Regions from separate parts of the Pseudoalteromonas sp. SiA1 genome, predicted to be linked through region 1. Evidence: predicted binding sites of a transcription regulator. Region 1 holds the regulator's gene; the other holds the start of a gene.
What was found. Region 1 encodes sigma-54, which starts transcription at its own class of promoters, with help from an activator protein. Its sites were predicted from a motif close to GTTGGCACGNNNNTNGNNT; they were not measured.
Positions count from the first base shown of each region.

Region 1 (4,203 bases):
GTATTGTGGGGTTACTTGGCCCTAATGGTGCAGGTAAAACCACCACTTTTTATATGATTGTAGGCCTTGTCCCTAGCGATAAAGGCAAAATATCAATTGATGATAAAGATATTACTTTATTACCGATGCACAGCCGAGCGCGTTTAGGGATTGGTTATTTACCGCAAGAGTCGTCTATTTTTAGAAAGCTGACTGTTTATCAAAACTTAATGGCTATCTTAGAAACACGTAAAGAATTAAATAAACAACAACGCGAAGATACCTTAAATAATTTACTTGATGAATTTAGCATTCAGCATATCCGCGATAGTCAAGGTATGGCTTTATCAGGTGGTGAACGTCGCCGCGTTGAAATTGCTCGCGCGTTAGCAGCAAACCCTAAATTTATCCTTTTAGACGAACCCTTTGCGGGGGTTGATCCTATCTCAGTATTAGATATTAAAAAGATCATAGAGCATCTTAAAAACCGTGGCATTGGCGTACTTATTACAGACCATAACGTGCGCGAAACACTTGATGTTTGTGAAAAAGCCTACATAGTTTCTCATGGGGAGTTAATTGCATCAGGCACTCCTGAATACGTATTAAACGATAAAACAGTACGCGATGTTTATTTGGGCGAGCAGTTCAAGCTCTAATATGTGTGTTATTCCACTAAGCATCTGCTAAGATTAATTATACTTAGGTCTGTTGACCTTTCAAGGTTGAATTTGCAGCAGTCTGTTTGGTATTTAGGCAAGGCAGAGCCTATGTGGTGTGGTATTCCCCATAAATAGGCGATAACGCAGCATCAATGCCAAACAGGCGCTGCCCTTCGGGTTCTGCCTAGGGACGATTTACTCTTTGTTGCTCGGTTTTGACTTAGCCCACTAGGTTACAAACCTCGCGCCGCAATTAAACCGCCCCTAGTTTGAACAAATTTTAATCCGTAAAGGTCAACAGACCGTAATTTAAAAGGATTGTTAGAGATACATGAGGCAATCATTACAGCTGCGCATGGGCCAGCAACTTACAATGACTCCACAGTTGCAACAAGCAATTCGCTTATTGCAACTCAGTACATTGGATCTCCAGCAAGAAATTCAAGAAGCGCTCGATAGCAACCCCTTGCTTGAAGTTGAAGAACACGATTACAGCGAAGACACTGCAGGTAAAAACGAACAAAAAGCCGATAACGATGACTTAACGCTAAGTGCCTCAGCTGACGATAAACCTAGCGAGTATGAGCAAGATAGCGGCGAAGCAATGACCAAAGACACCATTAGCGATGATATGGCTATGGATGTTACTTGGGATGAATATATGAGCGCTGCGCCTGCCTCTTCATCGGGCCCAATGCCAGAAGATGAATCTATTTATCAAGGCTCTTCGACTGAAACGCTGCATGAGTATTTAATGTGGCAACTTCAACTGACGCCGTTTAGTCCTACCGATGAAGCGATAGCTATTGCAATTGTAGAAGCTGTGGACGATTCAGGGATTCTAACCCTTAGCTGTGAAGAAATATTAGAAAGCTTTAACCAAGAAAACGACGGCGAAGATGAAGTTGAACTTGACGAAATAGAAGCGGTACTAAAGCGTATTCAACTATTTGATCCAGTGGGAATAGCCGCGCGTAGTTTACAAGAGTGCTTGTGTATTCAGCTAAATCAATTTGATAAAGACACACCTTTTTTAAACGAAACAAAAATGATCTTAACCGATCATATTGATTTACTTGCTGCACGTGACTATCGCACGTTAATGAAAAAAACAAAGCTTAAAGAAGATGAGCTTAAAGAAATCATGACGTTGATTCATACGCTCAGCCCAAAACCGGCAGACACTATTGTTAGAGAAGAGTCTGAATACGTTATTCCTGATGTGTCGGTTAAGAAAGTTAAAGGTCGTTGGGTAGTTGAATTAAACCCAGATAGCATGCCTAAGATCAGAGTAAATAGCCAATATGCAGCTATGTCGCGTACGGTTAAATCAAGTGGTGATAGCCAGTTTATTCGCTCGCACTTACAAGAGGCTAAATGGTTTATAAAAAGCTTAGAAAGTAGGAATGACACGCTACTTAAAGTAACCAACTGTATTGTGCAGCAGCAACAGGCCTTTTTTGAACACGGTCCTGAGGCTATGAAGCCTATGGTGCTTAACGATGTGGCTGAAATGGTGGAAATGCATGAGTCGACTATATCGCGTGTTACTACGCAAAAATACATGCATACACCACGTGGCATTTTTGAGCTTAAATATTTCTTTTCAAGCCATGTAAGTACTGAAAATGGTGGCGAATGTTCATCAACAGCAATACGTGCATTAATTAAAAAATTAATCGCTGCAGAAAACTCAGCTAAACCATTGAGTGATAGTAAAATTGCAGATATATTGGCAGAGCAAGGAATTAAAGTAGCGAGGAGAACCATTGCAAAATATCGCGAATCTCTAGCTATTCCCCCGTCTAATCAACGTAAAAGTTTGATTTAAGGCGTACAACAAAGAGGAAAATGTTTATGCAACTGAATTTAACTGGTCGCCATGTAGATATTACCGACTCGCTTAGAGACTACGTAAATAGTAAATTTTCGAAGTTACAGAGGCACACTGATCACATAACGAATGTGCACGTTATTCTCGATGTAGAAAAACTAAACCAAAAAGCTGAAGCAACCGTTCATGTTAGTGGCGCTGAGATTTTTGCCTCTACTGAGCATCAAGATATGTATGCCGCTATAGACTCGCTCATTGACAAGCTAGATCGTCAAGTAATTAAACACAAAGAGAAACTTGCTCGACACTAACACTATGAAACTAAGCTCACTTATCTGTCAGGACTGCAGTAAAGCTGCGGTCCTTTTTAATAGTAAAAAAAGAATTTTAGAATTTATCAGTGAATTGGCTCACAATAAGCTGCCCTATTTAACACAACAAGATATTCTTAATGCATTAACTGCAAGAGAAAAGCTTGGAAGTACAGGCATTGGCCGAGGCATTGCTATTCCACATGGTCGCATGAGTGGAGCTCAAGAGCCCCTTGCTTTGATTTTAGTGAGCGAAACAGCTATTAATTTTGATGCGATTGATAACCGGCCGGTTGACATTTTTGTCGCGTTAATTGTTCCCGATGGCGATAATCAGCAGCATTTGAAGACGCTAGCCACGATTGCTGATAAGCTCAATGATAAAGAATTTTGTAAACAGTTACGCGCCGCCAAATCGGATAGCGAACTATATCAGGTTATCGTCAGTCAATCGTAGTAACAAAGAAAGGTGATAAATGGAATTAATAATTATAAGCGGTCGTTCAGGCTCAGGTAAATCTGTGGCGTTACGCGTTGTGGAAGACTTAGGTTATTATTGTGTAGACAATATTCCTCTTAATTTATTACCATCATTAGTGCGCAGTGTTTCCGACAGTTATAATAAAATTGCCGTGAGTGTTGATGTACGTAACCTACCTAAAGAGCAACAGCAGTTTAATGAAATCATTGAATATTTACCTGGTTTTACTAAACCAACGGTATTTTATTTAGACAGTGACGATCAAACATTAATAAAACGTTTTTCAGAAACGCGACGTCTCCACCCTTTATCTATTGATTCTTTGCCGCTTGATTTAGCCATAAAAAAAGAAAAACAACTACTTGATGTATTGATTAACCGTGCTGATTATATGATTGATACCACGGATTTAAGTGTGCATCAGCTTGCTGAGTCTATTCGTGAAAAAATACTCGGAAAAAAAGATAAACAACTGATCATTACCTTTGAGTCATTTGGTTTTAAACACGGCATCCCTAAAGAAGCAGATTACGTATTCGATGCCCGATTTTTACCAAACCCGCATTGGGAGCCTGAACTTAAGCCACTTACAGGGCTGGACCAACCAGTAAAAGACTACCTAGCAAGTCACAGTATAGTGCAAAAATTTACATGGCAAATTCAAACATTTGTGCAAACATGGCTGCCGCATTTAGAACGAAATAACCGCAGCTACTTAACCATTGCAATTGGCTGTACCGGTGGGCAACACCGCTCTGTTTATTTAGCGCAAACCATTGGCGAAAGCTTTGCAATGAGCCATCCTAATGTAAAAATTCGCCACCGAGAACAAGAATAATACCGAGTGAGAACATGCAATGCGCTTAGAAAATACATTTTTAATAAAAAACAAATTAGGATTACACGCTAGAGCGGCGACAGTATTAGCTCAGCTTT
Region 1 is NZ_CP076084.1:426,628-430,830, reverse strand. Features, by position in the region: gene lptB (LPS export ABC transporter ATP-binding protein) at 1-638, shown strand, start outside; gene KK487_RS01990 (RNA polymerase factor sigma-54) at 973-2,472, shown strand; gene hpf (ribosome hibernation promoting factor) at 2,499-2,786, shown strand; gene ptsN (PTS IIA-like nitrogen regulatory protein PtsN) at 2,791-3,243, shown strand; gene rapZ (RNase adapter RapZ) at 3,263-4,105, shown strand; gene KK487_RS01970 (HPr family phosphocarrier protein) at 4,125-4,203, shown strand, end outside.

Region 2 (4,203 bases), 820 kb from region 1:
AATTACTTTACTTTGAATTGCCCCATTTTTAATCGGCGCCAAGTCAACAGATTGCCCAATTTTAGTTTTATTACCATGCAGCATAATCTCGCCACTACCAGAGACCAAATAAACAATGCCGCCCTCTCCTATTCTATATTCACTTATGAGATCCACCATAGAATCGAGCGAACGGCCTATTCCGGCAATTCCTTGTCGTTGCCCATCAAGCTCAATGGCATAATTAATAAATACCATCACCTCAGAGCTACCTTTATCTATGTCGAGTGCTACTTCAAATGGTCTATCCGATGCTAAAAAAGCATCAAACCAAGTATCACTACTGTCTATTTGCCTAGAAATACCTTCATCGGTGTAATAATTGCGGGAGTTTTTAGAAATAATGTATGCGTTACTGGCTTGGTTTTTATTTTTTATATGTTTGAGGTAATCAATGAATTTACCTCGGCTTTGCGCATCTTCATTATTATTCATCCATTGTTGCACAAATAAGTTTTGCGCTATTTCTTTGCCAACAATAATAGGAGTCGATAACTCTAATTCGATTTGGCTTTTCACTTCACTGAGCGCTGTTGGTAAATCTACTTTGGCTAGTTTGTCTTCTGTATTTGAGCGAATACTATTTGAAAATATTAGAGTAGATATTGCTAAAGGAGCAACAACAGCCAAAATAAGGCTGAGGTATACTTTTCGTTTTAATAACATAGAGCACCTAAGGGGTAACAAAGCGGTATTTTATATACTGCACACAATTAATAGTAGCGACATTAAAGGTCACAAAATAAAGATTTTTATAATAAAATCCCATAACACTTTAATAGTAGATTCAACTGTGTTTATTGCAATGTATTCAATAAAATTAATAAAAAAATCAGTGCGCTGATAAAAATACAATAGAAGTAATAGAAATGAAGTTTTATAAACTAGGAAGGTGAGTTTCTATTTACTTGGAAAGCTTTGAAAAGTGGTGGCCCCTCCCAGACTCGAACTGGGGACCTAACGATTATGAGTCGTGTGCTCTAACCAACTGAGCTAAGGGGCCATCTTTGTATAACTGTAAGCAGTTAATTTTTGAAGCGTTTAGCCACAGAGCGACTAAAGCGGGTTGCAGTATAAAAAGTTTTTAGGGGCTTGTCACTAGCAAAAAGCTTTATTTTAACAATCAAGGGGCTAACTGCTCAAATAGTAAGCTTTGAGGTTTTGTTAGTGATGAGTTTTGTAAAACAAATCCATTTATTAATAGCAGCCTGAGTAACTAATACACATACCTTTGGGAGCACTTAGCAACTCAGTATTAAATGTCCTGCTATGCTGCTACATTATTTTTTGGCAATAATGTAAATCGCATGAATTAATCCAGGGAAATAGCCGAGCAAAGTTAGCAAAATATTTAACCAAAAATGCATCCCTAGTCCTACCTGTAAAAACACACCCAGTGGTGGTAATAAAATAGAAAAAATAATTCTAATGATATCCATAATTTAATCCTTATAATGTTAGCAAAGCAAAAAGCCCAGCAGGGCTGGGCTTTAGTATAGTGTATTATTCTGCAATAACAGTTAATTCATCAACTACCTTGCGAACATCTTCAGCGTTTTTAGCAATTTCCATCGCTAATTGCTTTTCAGCATCAGACTCAACTGTACCTTTAAGAGTTACCACACCATTATCGGTATCAACATCAATGTCTGTACCACCTACTTCAGAATCAAATAAGTAACGTGTTGTGATCACTGTAGTGATTTTAGCATCTGTTAAATCACTTTCAGTGTCGTTACCCATCATTTTAGAATCATGCTTCTTCATGTCGGTGTTTTTTACCACAGTTAGACTGTTTTCAACGTCAGTTACACCATCTAGGCTTAGTACGAGTTCTTCAGCAAGCTCTTTATCTACTTCGCTGTTTACTTTACCTGTTAGCATTACCTTGCCGTTTTTTACGTCCGTGTTGATATCAAAGTTATTTAGATTGGTGTTCATAAGCAATACTGTTTCTGCTTTCCCATCAATCCAAGCATCTTTGCTTTCGTTTTCCCAACTGCTTGCCTGAGCGCCCATTGCGGTTGTTCCTAATACTAGGGCTGCAATCATAGACTTATTAAATGTTTTCATAATCGTTCTCCTTTTGATTAAAGACACTTAAGCTAATGCGAGCATCGGGCCAACATTTTTTAACCTTTAATTTCAATAGGTTAATTTAAAATAGTAGATATTGGCTTAAACCTACTAAGTAAACATTTACAGACTATTGCGTAAAAGTTTCTCGAATAGCGAAACTTACTAAATAATTGTATATTTGGTTAATCTTTCGTTAATATAATAAAGAATCAAAAACCCAAAATCATAAACCACTGAATTTAAACAATTTAATATTTGGTATAAGGCTTGCTTTGAAATAACCAGCAATCATAAAAGGATAATTTAAATGTCTGTTAAAATTGAAGACCGCCCTATTGAGCAAGTTCGTGAGCAAGTGATTGATCAGCTCATTTATAACTACAGCCATGGTGTTATTTCTGTAGAAGCATTTGAAAGGCGCTTAGACGACGCCATGGCAGCGAGTGACAATAAAGCACTTATGGATCTCGTTGAAGATTTAACCTTAAATACTGACCAACAATATAAGGCGCAAAAGCACTCTCAGTTTGCACCTAATTATAGCGCGCAGCATGAGACTGATGAAGAGCCACTTACATTAAGAAGCATTCTTGGTTCGAGTGAACGAAGCGGCCAATGGGTAGTTCCTCAAAACATTTATATAGAAAACTACATGGGGTCAATCAATCTTGATTTTACGGATGCTATTTTTACCCATCAACATGTCACTATTCACGTTAATTGTTACTTTGGCAGCGAAGAAATATATGTACCAGAGCACGTTAATGTAGTTTCTAAAATGTTTTGTATTTTAGGCAGTTTTGAAAATAAAACAGTGTCACTTAATAAGCGCCAAGGGCCAACGATTCACATTGAAGGAAAAACTGTTTTGGGCTCTGTGGAAATTAAAGTTAAGCGCACTATTAAAGAAAAATTTATTAGCTTTGCAAATGATCTAAAAACTCAACTTGGCATAAATGGTAAACATTATTAAATATGCTAAACATTGAATGAAGCCATAATCGTTGGCTTCATTCATATTATAAGTCGTTATTTCGCTCACTAGGTACATCACTCATGTACTCTACAAACTCAACTTCAAACCCTGCAGGGTCAATATAATAAATGTTTTTTCTAAATGGATTTACAGCACCTTCTTTACTTATTGCAAAGCCCGCATGTTTTAGGCGCGCTATTACTGCATTTAAGTTATTGGTTACATAGGCAAAGTGTGCCAAACCAATTTGATGTCCTGATAGGTTGCGGTTTTTCCCTTCACCGTGATCGCTTATAGCAATATATTGATCGTTATCACCAAAATGTACCCAGCGCCTTGCTTTACCATACCAAGTTCCTTCCCCCTCACTTCTAATTGACCAATAGGGAAACGCTGCTTGGTAAAACTTAAGCATGGCGTTTATGTCACTAACAACTAAATTTACGTGTTCTAATTTCATAACTTTCTTCCTATTAATTGAATATAGAACATCATAAAACCTCAAGCTAACTTTAGGTAAAGCGCTAATTTACAAATTTATTGTCTGTTTTTATTCCGATAAATATATTGAAAGATCATGGCTGTACAAAAAACACTCACAAGTATTTAGGCTTTATGGTTTACTTTATGGCAAAAACCGCTAAAATACGCCGGCTTAAATATATAAACGTTCTTTTACAACCCAAAGGTAATACCATGCATCCAATGTTAAACATTGCGGTTCGCGCTGCGCGTAACGCAGGCAAGCTTATTCTTCGTGCAAGTGAAGACTTATCAAAAGTTGAAGTGCAACAAAAAGGCACTAATGATTTAGTTACGAACATTGATAAAGAAGCCGAAGCCGTAATTCGTGACACTATTTTACGTTCTTACCCTGATCACTGCATCGTTGGTGAAGAGTTAGGCGAACACAAAGGTAAGGATGCTGATTACCAATGGATTGTTGACCCACTTGATGGCACAACTAACTTCATCAAGGGTATCCCTCATTTCGCAGTATCTATTGCACTTAAAGTTAAAGGTCGTTTAGACCAAGCCGTAATTTACGATCCAATTCGTGGCGAACTTTTTACCGCTTCTCGTGGTCAAGGCGCACAGTTAAACAGCAA
Region 2 is NZ_CP076084.1:2,965,070-2,969,272, forward strand. Features, by position in the region: gene KK487_RS13725 (methyl-accepting chemotaxis protein) at 1-705, opposite strand, end outside; tRNA gene KK487_RS13730 (tRNA-Ile) at 966-1,042, opposite strand; gene KK487_RS13735 (YqaE/Pmp3 family membrane protein) at 1,320-1,478, opposite strand; gene KK487_RS13740 (BON domain-containing protein) at 1,543-2,112, opposite strand; gene KK487_RS13745 (LiaF domain-containing protein) at 2,426-3,091, shown strand; gene KK487_RS13750 (VOC family protein) at 3,138-3,554, opposite strand; gene suhB (inositol-1-monophosphatase) at 3,791-4,203, shown strand, end outside.
Region 2: KK487_RS13740 (BON domain-containing protein) is a predicted target of sigma-54. The motif match lies at 2,148-2,166, and genes of this name have one in related genera.